2 regions of the Planococcus sp. NCCP-2050 genome follow, and region 1 is predicted to be linked to the other one. Evidence: riboswitches for the same ligand, from Rfam matches in the RefSeq annotation. Region 1 holds a riboswitch; the other holds the start of a gene.
The links. Region 1 has a riboswitch for S-adenosylmethionine ahead of NFU07_RS04355 (aminotransferase class I/II-fold pyridoxal phosphate-dependent enzyme). Riboswitches for the same ligand answer to the same signal wherever they lie in the genome.
Positions count from the first base shown of each region.

Region 2: linked by a shared signal. The riboswitch ahead of ssuE (NADPH-dependent FMN reductase) and the one ahead of NFU07_RS04355 (aminotransferase class I/II-fold pyridoxal phosphate-dependent enzyme) in region 1 are both predicted to bind S-adenosylmethionine.

Region 1 is NZ_BRCX01000001.1:862,104-868,689, reverse strand. It holds gene ystJ (NADP-dependent malic enzyme) at 60-1,301, shown strand; gene NFU07_RS04355 (aminotransferase class I/II-fold pyridoxal phosphate-dependent enzyme) at 1,406-2,581, opposite strand; SAM riboswitch class I at 2,686-2,791, opposite strand; gene NFU07_RS04350 (antibiotic biosynthesis monooxygenase family protein) at 2,999-3,304, shown strand; gene NFU07_RS04345 (hypothetical protein) at 3,301-3,672, shown strand; gene NFU07_RS04340 (cobalamin B12-binding domain-containing protein) at 3,677-4,330, shown strand; gene NFU07_RS04335 (STAS domain-containing protein) at 4,308-5,081, shown strand; gene NFU07_RS04330 (LLM class flavin-dependent oxidoreductase) at 5,579-6,586, shown strand.
Region 2 is NZ_BRCX01000001.1:1,328,290-1,334,875, reverse strand. It holds gene NFU07_RS06530 (dicarboxylate/amino acid:cation symporter) at 1-154, shown strand, start outside; gene NFU07_RS06525 (hypothetical protein) at 265-534, shown strand; gene NFU07_RS06520 (hypothetical protein) at 720-1,289, shown strand; gene NFU07_RS06515 (MGDG synthase family glycosyltransferase) at 1,291-2,403, shown strand; gene NFU07_RS06510 (DedA family protein) at 2,424-3,014, shown strand; SAM riboswitch class I at 3,056-3,165, shown strand; gene ssuE (NADPH-dependent FMN reductase) at 3,266-3,811, shown strand; gene NFU07_RS06500 (LLM class flavin-dependent oxidoreductase) at 3,840-5,222, shown strand; gene NFU07_RS06495 (gamma-glutamyl-gamma-aminobutyrate hydrolase family protein) at 5,377-6,099, shown strand; gene NFU07_RS06490 (dipeptidase) at 6,100-6,586, shown strand, end outside.

The DNA.
Region 1 (6,586 bases):
CTTTCAATTTTCAGAAATCCCTCTATAATGAACCATTATGTGTAGAAGGAGATGAAGCGATGTCGAATCTGAGAAATGACTCTTTACAATTGCATCTGCAGCATAAAGGGAAGTTGGAAGTTCGGTCGAAAGTGGCAGTGGAAAATGGACGCGATTTAAGTCTTGCTTATTCTCCTGGAGTGGCCGAACCATGCAAGGAAATTGCGCAGGAGCCGGCCAAAGTCTACGATTACACGATGAAAGGCAATACAGTAGCTGTTGTCACAGATGGAACCGCTGTACTTGGACTTGGAAATATTGGTCCTGAAGCTGCCTTGCCTGTCATGGAAGGAAAAGCCGTGCTTTTTAAAGAGTTTGCTGGAGTGGATGCTTTTCCAATTTGCCTTGGTTCGACAGATGCAGAGACCATTATCCAGACCGTGAAATTATTGGAACCTGGATTTGGTGGTGTGAATTTAGAGGATATTTCAGCACCGACTTGCTTTATCGTAGAACAGCGTTTAAAAGAAGAAATGAATATACCTGTATTCCATGATGATCAGCATGGGACCGCCATTGTCACTTTAGCCGGCTTGATCAACTCGCTAAAGCTAGTAGGCAAAGGAGTTACAGGGACGAAAATTATCGTTAACGGGGCCGGTGCTGCGGGAATTGCTGTAGTTAAGCTTCTTCATAAATTCGGCTTTAACGACGTAATTATGTGTGATACAAAAGGTGCGATTTTCAAAGGCCGAGCTTATGGAATGAACCCGTTTAAAGAAGAAGTTGCAGAGATGACCAACTCCGAACGCAAGGCAGGTTTGCTCCATGAGGTCATTATTGGCGCGGATGTTTTTATCGGCGTTTCTGCAGAAGGTGCATTAACTGAAGAAATGGTGAGAACCATGGCGGAAGGTCCCATTATTTTTGCGATGGCAAATCCGAATCCTGAAATCTTGCCGCATGAGGCCAAGCGTGCAGGAGCCAAAGTGATCGGTACAGGACGTTCGGATTTTCCGAACCAAGTGAATAATGTATTAGCCTTCCCAGGCATTTTCAGAGGTGCGTTAGATGTGCAAGCCAGTGAAATCAATGATGCGATGAAAATTGCAGCGGTTGAAGCTATTGCCGATTTGATCGAAGAGCACGAACTCCATGAGGACTATGTCATTCCGGCTCCTTTTGATCTGCGTGTGGCTACAGCAGTTGCCAAAGCGGTAGCGGCTGCCGCAATCGAAACAGGCGTTGCCAACTATGCTGCTTGCCCAAATCAGATTGATGAAAACGCGGAAAACTTAACCGCAGTTAACGTAAAAGAATAAAATATATATAGAAGAAAGCCGTTCATCTTTTGCAAAGGTGAACGGCTTTTCAGGTTGGAGAGAAGCACGAGAAAGCTCGATGCCTGTCCGGGTTCATATCTTTTTTATTTAGTTAATACAGGTTGTGGGCTAGCTTCGTGTACTTTTTTTAATGCTTGCTCAAGATCTTCAAGCAAGTCATCGGCATATTCCAATCCAACGGATAATCGCAATAAGCCGTCGGTGATTCCTCGCTGCTCACGCTGTTCTTTTGGCATGGATGCATGAGACATGGTGGCTGGATAGGAAAGAATCGTTTCAACTGCCCCAAGCGATACCGCGAAAACCGGGATTTGCAAGCTGTCGACGAAAATCTTGGCTGCAGCTTTATCGGCGAGGCGCAAAGACAAAACCGCCCCTGCTCCACGTGCTTGCCGTTCATGTATCGGATTTCCCGGATGGAACCGGAAACCGGGATAATATACTTCTTCCACTACGGGATGGCTATGCAAATAATCAGCAATGATACGAGCTGACGCAGAAGATTGTTTCATACGGGCGCCGAGTGTTTTAATGCCTTGGATAAGCGAATAGGAATCTTGCGCCCCTAAAATCGAACCGAATGTGTTTTGGATAAAAGCGAGCCGGCTGCCGAGCTCTTCGTCTTTTGTCACGGCGAGTCCGGCAATGATATCACTATGGCCGGAAAGGAATTTTGTAGCGCTATGCAAGACGATGTCTGCTCCAAGGTCAAGCGGGTTTTGATAAAGAGGCGTCATGAATGTATTATCGACAAAAGTTAAACAATCGTTTGCTTTCGCAAGCTTAGCCGCGATTTCAATATCCGTGATGTTCATCACCGGGTTAGAAGGCGTTTCAATATAGATGACTTTTGTATTTTCGCGGATGGCAGAGGCCATCTCACTGAGATCGGTCATATTGACGAATGTGTAGTCGATATTGAATTTATTCAGCACCTCCGTGACGAAACGATAAGTTCCGCCGTAGACATCTTCAGAAACAAGAACGTGGTCTCCGGCAGATAGAAGCATGAAAGCAGAGGAGATAGCAGCCATTCCGGAAGAAAAGGCAAATCCACGGGTGCCATTTTCGAGTTTCGCAATCGTTTCCTCTAATTTTTGGCGCGTCGGATTGCCTGAACGGCTGTAGTCGAATGGTCCGAACTCATCGATATTGGGCTGATGATACGTGGAGGACAAGTAAATAGGGACATTGACTGCCCCCGTTTCTTTGTCTACGCCAGTTGAATGGATAAAACGAGTCTCTAAATGATTTGCCATAATGAAAACCTCCTATTAGTTGTAGAGAACGGTTCTTGTTGATAAATAGAAAAACGGAGCTTTCTTCAGCAAGAAGAAAGCTCCGTTTCATAAGGAACACGTTCTTCTCATCTTTAAGGCATACGCCTTTTGGAATTAGCACCGTGGCCTTCGTCAGGCTGGTTGCTGAGACATCAAAGGGCCAAATCCCTCCGTCTCTCTTGATAAGAAATAAATAATATGAAGTTATGGATGTTGCGATGTCTTCAAGCTTAAACCATCTCATCAAAAACTGCAAGTGCAATTGTGAAAAAATTCTTTTAAATGGAAAAGCCCACCAGGGTTTAAACGCTCTATAAGCAAATAAGCGATTTCTTTTAATTCGAATGACGAAAGGTTATAATGGATATTAACATTTTATTTCAAAGGGGTAATCTGATGTATATTGTGACATCCACTGTTGTGGTGCCTGAAGAGAAGACTCAGGACCTCATTGATATTTACCGCAAACGTTCAAGACGGGTAGATAAAGCTCCTGGATTCCATTCTTTCCGGCTGATCCAGAATACAAAGAAACGTAATGAATTGACTGTCCACTTGGAATGGCATTCGAAAGAGGCCTACATGGAATGGGTAAGAAGCAATGAGTTCAAGGAAATCCATGATCTCGAAAAGCATTATCCTGACAAAGCGCTTGCAGGCATTGTGCCGAAAGTCCATCAGTATGAGGTGGTAGCGGAATGAATCAAGATTTAAAGCAGCAAATTGCCAAAAGCACGGCTATTCAAATATATGAAGCTTATCCAACCCTATGGGATCGTTTTGGCGAGCGCGGATTTGAACATACGGAAAAAGACAATATGCATCATCTCGACCATTTGGAGACGGCGTATGATTTGAACGATAGACAGGTGTTTCTTGATTATACGTTATGGCTTGAAAAGGTATTAACGAGCCGAAATGTCGAGTCAGACTTGATCGTAGATAATTTTGAAAGACTCACTGGTTTATTAGAAGCGCAAGTTGAACTGAAAGAAAAAGATTTCATGCAACAATGCCTACAAGAGGCGATCGATTTGTTGAAAGGCAGCAATTTGAAGAAGGGAGGTTGATCAGATGATCCAACCAACCGAATTAGCGGAACTTTTTTTGCAAGGCAACGACCTGGAAGCGCTGAAGCAAGTTCAGCAATTTCTCGACAGCCATAATCGGAAAAAACTTTTTGATCAGCTATTAACACCCGCGATGTACCATATTGGTGAGCTATGGGAAACGAATGCAATTTCAGTGGCAGATGAACATCTTGCTACGGCGATTTGTGATTTTGTCGTATCGGTGATTGATAAGCGTGGAGAAGAAACACATTCTTTAAAACGGAAAGTCATGGTGTTGGGACCTGAAGGCGAAGAACATTATATCGGATTGAAGATGGTCTCAAGCCTTTTCCGTGAACACAATTGGGCCGTCAATTATTTAGGGCCGAATATGCCGCTTGACCATGCTGTAGAAGCGGCCAATCGCTGGCAGCCAGACGCAATCGCTTTATCAGCAGCGCTTGTCTATCGTCTGCCAACTTTAAAAGCTTATATCAAAAGTTTCAAAGAGCTGGCGCATGCTCCTGCAATCATCGTCGGCGGCCGAGCCGCTGCATTTGAAAGCAGCAGCATCTTGATTGATGAAGGCGCCATTTTAGTGAAGGACCTCGAGCAATTGGAACACTGGATTAAAACGGGGGAGGAGCCGGATGATGAATACAGAATTTCAATATGATGCCTTGCCGCTCCCGGCTTTTCGGCTAAATGAAAAGCTCTCCGTGGTCCATTGTTCCGAAGAAGCTCGGCGGTTATTTGGCGAGATTTCCTCATTCTTAGAAATCGTGGATGAAGCGAGTGCAAACAAGGCGACGAAGATGCTGACTTCTGGAACGGTAGTCGAAAAGTTTGAGCTGAATGTGATCGCACAGCCAAGCAAGCTGATTTTGGCAGATGTTTTTGCAAAATGGGACAGCCAATTTAGCTTATCTGTAATACTTGTGCCTAAAGACGGCAAAATGGAGAGAATCGTCCAGCAGCTTGGCCAGCTTCGTTCCCGGCTTAATGAGACCGATTATGATTTATTTCTGGAAAAAGAGCGGACTGCGGAATTGCTGAAGCAAGTTCAAGAGTTATCCGCCCCTTGCATCCAATTGGATAGGGACCGGCTGTTGATTCCGTTATTTGGGGAATTATCCAGAGAAAAAGTGGAAGCTGTCAGTTCACGCTTATTGGAAAATATTTATCAAGTAAATGCGGAAATGGTTATTTTGGATTTTACTGCAATGACTAAAATTACAAGCCAAGGATTGATCAGCTTAGAATCTCTTTTGCAGACAATCTCCGTGATGGGCACAGAAAGCATCATTTGCGGAGTAAAACCGATTCATGCTAAAAAGCTTCATCATCTTCAATCGCTATTGTCCATGAAGTTTATTTCCTCTTTGCAAGAAGTAATTGCTTTGCGTCCAGAAACCAGCAAGAGCTGACTCGAAAAAACCGAGTCGGCTTTTTTGTTTTGGGAGGAAATTAGCGGGGGGATAGGGGGGTGATTTTAGCCTGTCAGGGCTAAAACAGCCGCTTCCGCTTTTCTGGTTGTCCAGACTCCAGCGACTAGCCCTTCGGGGTCTTAAGGCAGTCCACTACGGAAATCGGTGAAGGGCAAAGATATGCTCCTGCATCGCTTCGCTAGCTTCGTCGCAAAGACTTGCCCTCACAAACCATCGGCCAATGTCTTTCCTGCGTGTTCTGCCTTAAGCCTGTCAGGGCTAAAACAGTCGCTTCCGCTTTTCTGTTTGTCCAGCTATGCCGCCTAGCCGCTCGAGGTCTTAAGTCGTCTTGCCTATGCGGCAGAAAGCGCCGCTTCGGCAATCCGCCTTAAGCTTGTCGCGGCTGTCAAGGCGGCTTCGCTTTTCTCGAGTGAGCTGATTGCATGCCTTTATTTGGCAAAATCGCTACAATATTAGTGACAAGGAGTGAAGATTAGATGAATCAAAAGAAATTTGAAAATGTTCCCTTATCCGTTTTGGATTTAGCGCCGATCAATGAAGGCAGCAAAACGGCTGAGTCTTTTGCAAATAGTGTAGAACTTGCCCAGCATGTAGAGAAATGGGGTTTTAACCGTTACTGGCTTGCTGAGCATCACAATATGCCAGGAATCGGCAGTTCTGCTACTTCTTTATTAATTGGCCATATTGCAGGCCATACGAATACGATCCGAGTGGGGTCAGGTGGAGTTATGCTGCCTAACCATGCACCGCTGGTCATTGCTGAACAATTTGGAACGCTTGAAACCATTTATCCAGGACGCATCGATCTTGGGCTAGGACGGGCGCCAGGAAGCGACCAGGCAACGGCTTATGCGCTCCGTAGAAATTTGCAGAGCAATGTGGACGAATTTCCGCAGTCTGTCGCTGAACTGCAGAATTATTTTTCCGATAACCCGGTTGGCCGAGTGAAGGCTTACCCAGGGATCGGCTTGAATATTCCTTTATGGCTATTAGGCTCAAGCGGCTATAGCGCACAGCTTGCGGCAGTGAAAGGTTTGCCTTTTTCGTTTGCCAGCCATTTTGCGCCGGACTTTACGATGCAGGCGATGCAATTGTATCATCAGAATTTCAAACCATCGAAAGACTTACAAGAGCCTTATGCAATGGTTGGAGTCAATGTGATTGCAGCCGATACCCAAGAACGGGCTGAGTGGTTAGCGACTTCAAGCCAAGCGCAAATGTTTGCCTTGATGCGCGGAATGCCGACAACTTTCATGCCGCCGATCGATAACTTGGAAGAGGAATGGACGGATCGTGAAATTGCGATTTTCCGTGAGAAATTGGATTCGGAATCGATGATTGTCGGAACACCGGATGTGGTTCGTGAAAAACTGCGTAGTTTCATCAATAAAACAAGAGCGAACGAAGTGATCATCAATTCGCAGATTTTCCACCAAAAAGATCGTCTACGTTCCTATGAAATTGTTGCTGAATTAATGGAATGA
Region 2 (6,586 bases), 470 kb from region 1:
GGGTCTTCCTGTAGCGGGAATTGGCTTGGTGATCGGAATTGACCGTTTGTTAGACATGACGAGAACAGCTATCAATATTTCAGGAGATGCGGCATGTGCAGTTTATGTAGCGGAAACTGAAGGCAAAAGAGATCTTAGAAAACAAGAAGCATAAGCATAAGAAATGGCAGCCCACTTTCACTTTATAGTGAAAGCGGGCTGTTTTCAGTTATCTGAACTTTTGATGGTATACTGTCTTTAAAGAATAGAAGCGGAGGCGAAGAGATGTACGATGTTTGGAAAATCCGATACAAATTGCATAATATACGGGTTGAGAAAAACTTAGGCAGCCAAAAGCTTTACGTCGATGGAGTATTGCAGGATGAATTTATTGGATTTGCATTCGGTTCACGGCTGTTCGGAAAGCTAAAAAATGAAGACGGCGAAACGGAAAATATCAAAGTTTCAATCGGCATCCATTGCCTGGAATCGAAATGTTTGATTTTTATCGGTGAGAAATTGGTTTATTCCACAAAAGTGCAATGGGAAGGCTGAAGCGAGAGATGCAGAAATGCATCTTTTTTTATTTGGCTAAATGTAACAACGGCTTATATCCAACTACGTCTCAAGTCCTGTAAAGGAAAAGTCCTGCGCCCGATGCTCCGTTTTTTCTGTGGAGCTAAACTTAAGTTAACTTATTAACCGGTGCTGCAGAAGGCAGCAGTAGAGGAGATGCGGCAATGGACGTCTACATTCTTTTTACAGACACGAAAACATCCTTATCAAAATTGATCAAAACGTATACGCGCCATCCTTACAGTCACGTTTCGTTAGCGTTTAGTTCTGACTTGGCCGAAGTCTATAGTTTTGGACGGAAAAATGCGGAGAATGCTTTTAACGGCGGCTTTGTAAAAGAAGAAATGGGCAATCACTTATTTCAGCGAGCGCAATGCGCGGTATTCAAATGCTCGGTTGATGCTGAGGGGTTTGGAGCGATGAAAAACTTCGTTTCTGCTATGGAACAGGACCGTGACCGTTATAAGTATAATTTAACGGGATTGTTCGGAGTGGTGGTAAAACGCGGGCTTGGATGCGAAAATTCGTTTTTCTGTTCTCAATTTGTAGCGGAAGTGCTGAGGGAAGGAGGCATCAGAATTTCTGCGAAGCCTCCGCGTTTAACGATGCCAAGAGATATATTCTGTTCCCAGTCCTTGGAACTGGTTTACAGCGGACCATTAGCAGACTATCCGCGTTTAAGTTCTCCAAAGATAGATAAAAAAGAAAGTCAGTTATGGATGGAGGCGCTTTGATATGAAGAAAGTATTGATATTTCCCTTACTGAACAGTATGCCTTCGGGCCATCATCAAGTAGCAGAAGCGATGAGTGAATTCATCGGAGGCCATTCAGCGGAAGTTGAATGCAAAAAGATTGATTTGTTGAGTGAATGGAATGCAAAAATCGAATCGGCAACAGTTAAGGCGTATTTGAATTGGATCCGGAGAGCGCCTAACTCTTATGCATGGATTTATCGGCAATTTGCATACAGATCGCCAAAAGAAAAGAGCCATAGAACGTATGAATGGCTTTTTATGAAAAAAGTCAGCGAAATTTTAGAAAGGGAAAAACCTGACTTGATCATTTGTACGCATGGATTTCCTTCGCTGTTCATCAATAAGCTGAAGAAACAAGGGAAATGCAAAGTCCCTTGCCTGAATGTGTATACGGATTTTTTCGTGAATGATGTATGGGGAAGAGCGTGCATCGATTATCATTTTGCACCAAACCAAGCGATTAAAGGAACGTTATGCCATAGCGATGGAATTCCCGAAAGCCGCGTTTTTGTAACAGGCATACCGGTGAGTGAAAAGTTCAGCAATCAAAAAGATCATCGTTCCAAAAAACAATTAACTGTTTTAGTTTCAGGAGGAAGCACTGGACTAAGCGAAGTCTTGGACCAACTGGATGAAGAAATCAGTGCCGAAAAATGGAGCTTTCAAGTTCTTTGCGGAACCAACAAAAAACTCCAGCAGAAAATCATCGGTTTAAACCATCCGGCCATCCATGCGATTCCTTACATTTCTTCAAAGGAGATAATGAATAGGCTGTACAACGAAGCTGATGCTATTGTGACAAAACCGGGAGGAGTCACTATCAGCGAAGCGCTAAGAAAAGAATTGCCGATTTTCATTCCAGCGGCTCTTCCAGGGCAGGAAGAAATCAATCTGGCTTATTTACTGGAGGAAAAACTGGTGTTTGCGGTTCCTGAAGGGCGCCGGCTAATGGATTTTGTAAATGAGACCTTGGCGGATGAAGAAATCATTGAACGATTTCGAACACGCGTCAAAGCTTATAAAAGTTCTTTGAACCTGAAGAACTCGGATGAGATTTACCCGGAAATCGAAAAGATTTTAGTGGGCAATTAAGCGACTGGAGAGTGAGCGGTATGGTTGAAGGGATACTGGCTTTTCTTGAAAGTTTAGGGATGCTGGGCTTATTCAGTGTGATGTTTTTAGAAGGATCGTCTATGCCGTTTCCCGGAGTGGCCCTTGTGATTGCTTACGGCGGATTGTTGAATCATAGCCTTGCAGTCACTGCCTTGTTATCGGCCGGCTTGGCAGTGGCCTATAGTGTCGCAAGTTTAATTCCTTATTTCCTGGGCAATAAACTTCAAACCTTCTTTCAGAAAAAATTCGATAAAGGATTAAAGAAGGCTTCTATATTATTTCATCGCTACGGCATTTGGAGCATTGCCATTTCACGTCCATTTGGCATCGGAAATTACATTTCTTATCTGGCGGGCATGAGCAGGACTCCAATTGGGAAGTATGGAGCGCTGACTTTCATCGGCATTTATCCTTGGTGCTTTGCCATGCTTCGCATCGGCCATTATTTTAATGGGAATTACGACGCTTTTAAATCTTTTGTGGCAGCCAATCAAATTTCAATGTACGGCTATATTGTTGTTCTCCTTGGTGCAATTGGCATCTGGCTCTATATGAAAACGAGAAGTCAGAATAATAAATTTAATGCTTGACACTTTTAATTCCTAGCATTATGATAGGCATTAATTAAATAAACTTATCCAGAGAAGCCGAGGGACTGGCCCGTTGACGCTTCAGCAACCTCTGACTTTGTCAGAAAGGTGCTAACTCCAGCAAGAAGATTTTTTTCTTGAGAGATAAGGACAGAACCTATTAGATTTAATAGCCTTCTTTTCTTGATATCGAGAAAAGGGGGCTATTTTTTATTTTTGAAAAAAACGGTTCAACAGAAAGGGAGAATGAAATGAGTGAAATTGTGATTTTATCAGGAAGCCCTGCGAAGGAATCCAGATCTGAATTGGTGTTAAAACATTTAGGTGAATTATTAGAGAAACAAGGATTTTCAGTCGCCCACATTTCCGTGAGGGACGTTCCGCAGGAAGATTTGTTCGAAGGGCGCTTCGGCAGTCCGGCTATCGCTGAAATCAGTACATTACTCCACCAATCACGGGGAGTTATTGTCGGATCGCCTGTTTACAAAGCAGCCTATTCAGGTGTATTGAAAGCATTGATCGATCTCTTGCCGCAAGATGTTCTGCAAGCGACTCCGGTTTTGCCGTTGATGACGGGAGGAAGTTCTGCTCACTTATTGGCGCTTGAATACACCTTAAAACCATTGCTTGCGAACTTGAAAGGACAGAGTTTAAAAGGCATCTACCTAGTCGACAGCCAAATTGATAAAACGAATCCACATCAGCCAATCATTGAAGCAGAAGTTGAGCAGCGGCTGAAAAAGCAGCTGGAATACTTCTTAGAGATTATCGAAAGGCAGCCGGTGACGAGCGCATAATATAAGATTTTTTAAGGAGGAGAAGCAATTGGCAGAGAAAAGGATCTACTTGAATGCTTTTGACATGAACTGTGCAGGCCATCAGTCACCAGGCTTGTGGACACATCCAGAAGATCGGTCTCATACGTATAAGACAAGCGAATATTGGATTGAGTTGGCAAAGCTTTTGGAGCGCGGCGGTTTTGATGCTATTTTCCTGGCGGATGTACTCGGAACTTACGATGTGTACAAAGGTTCACGAGATGCGGCTGTTCGGCAAGGCGCCCAATCTCCGGTTAATGATCCTGCTTTAGTGGTGCCATTGATGTCCGCAGTGACAAAACATTTGGGCTTCGGCGTTACCGCTTCGACGACTCATGAACATCCTTATACATTTGCCCGCAGAATGTCGACATTGGACCATTTGACGAATGGGCGCGTCGGATGGAACATTGTCACTTCCTATTTGAAAAGCGCGGCACTCAATATCGGTTTAGAGGACCAAGTAAAACACGATGAACGCTATAATATCGCGGCAGAATATTTGGAAGTCTGCTATAAGCTTTGGGAAGGAAGCTGGGAAGAGGATGCAGTGGTATTGGACAAAGCGAACGGCATCTATGCAGACCCTGAAAAAGTCCATGATATCAATCACGAAGGCAAATATTACAAAGTGCCGGGCGCTCATTTATCGGAACCTTCACCGCAGCGGACTCCCGTTCTCTATCAGGCAGGGGCTTCTAAAAAAGGGGTGGAATTTGCAGGGCAGAATGCTGAATGTGTCTTTATTGGGGCGCCAACCATTCAAGCGGCAAAACGTTCAGTGGATAAATTGCGCAAGCAGGCAGAACTTGCCGGGCGCTCTCGTGAAGAAGTGAAAATCTTGACGATGCTGACGCCAATTGTCGGAAAGACCGAAGAAGAGGCATGGGCAAAATACGAAGAGTACAAAAAACACATCAGCCACGAAGGGGCACTTGCTTTATTCGGCGGATGGACAGGAATTGACTTGTCGAGCTATGCGCCTGATCAGGAATTGGAATACATCGAAAATGATTCCATCCAATCGGCTTTGGAAAACTTCACCAAAATTGATGCAGAGAAAAGATGGACAGTGGAGGACATCAAGGAATTTGTCGGAATCGGCGGTATGAGCGCTTATACAGTCGGTTCAGCCGAACAAGTGGCTGATACTCTGGAGCAATGGGTGGAAGAAGCTGGAGTGGATGGCTTTAATATCGCCTATGCCATAACCCCAGGAACATTCGAAGATTTTATCGAGTTGGTGGTGCCGATTTTACGGGAGCGCGGTTTAGTGCGGACCGAATATGAGGGGAGCACATTGCGCGATAGCTTATTTGGAAAAGGCGACCGTCTGCCCGCTCATCATCACGGAAAAAAGTTTTCATTGGAAAAAGCAGAAGTGATTTAAAACGCTCTTGCAGTTTGCTTGTGACCATGAAGTATCTCCATTGCTTCATGGTTTTTTTTTTGTGAAAAGAAAGAACTTCCCTAAATCATCTAGTAATTTAGCTTTTTATTCTGTATGTTTATTATATTCAGATAAAGTAAATGGGGGAAACAGAATGAGACCGATTATTGGGATTACCGCATCAAAAGAGTTAGGGCACGACCATTATTCAATTGAACAAGCAGATACTGAAGCCATTATGCAGGCAGGAGGATTGCCGATCATGCTTCCGCATTTACGGAGCGAGGACGAAATTGAGCAGATTGCCGAACACATTGACGGCTTGTTTGCAGCTGGCGGATATGATATCGATCCCACCTTGTTTGGGGAAGAACCGCATCCGAACTTAGGCGTCATTATTCCATCCCGTGATGCCTTTGAACTTCAGTTGATGAAGAAAGTATTGGATCTCGGAAAACCGATTTTGGGGGTTTGCCGCGGCGCTCAGATTTTAAATATTGCGGTCGGTGGAGATATGTATCAAGATATCACCGACCAAATAGAAGGGGATTTGCTGCAGCATAAACAAAAGGCACCGAAATTCCACGGCTCCCATTATGTGCATGTGCCGGAAGGTTCTTTGTTGAACCGTTTGACTGGAAGCCGGAAATTGACGGTGAATAGCCGCCATCACCAGGCAAACCGCCGTGTTCCTGAGTCGTTTTTAATCAGCGGCAAGGCAAGTGATGGCGTAATTGAAGCGATTGAAAGTACAGAGCACCGTTTTGTCCTTGGCGTTCAGTGGCATCCGGAAAACATGGCGATTGCATCGGATGAAGCTTCCATGAAGATCTTTAAAGGGTTCATCGAAGCCTGCCTGGAAGAAGGAGATGAATAAATGAAGATTATCGATACGCATTGCGATGCTTTACTAAAACTCCAATTAGCTAAACGAGGCTCTTTTTACGGCACGGAACCGTTGAATTTCACGAACTCTGATCAACTTGATACGAATTTTCAGCGTTTGCAGGCAGGAGGCGTTTATGTCCAGTTCTTTGCCATCTTTTTGTATCCGGATTTGCCGGACAATGAAAAATGGCAGCATGCCTTAGAACAAGTAGATTTGTTCTATACAGAAATTCTTGGGAAGAATCCGGCAATGAAGCATATCAAAAAATGGGAAGACATCGACTCGCTGAAAGACGGAGAGACTGGGGCAGTTCTGACTCTAGAAGGAGCCGATGCGTTTGGCAATGACTTGATGAAATTGCGCCAATTGTATCGTTTAGGCGTGCTTTCGATTGGATTGACTTGGAACAATGCCAATTTATGCGCAGACGGAGCCGGGGAACCAAGAGGAGGCGGTTTGACGCTTCTGGGCAAAG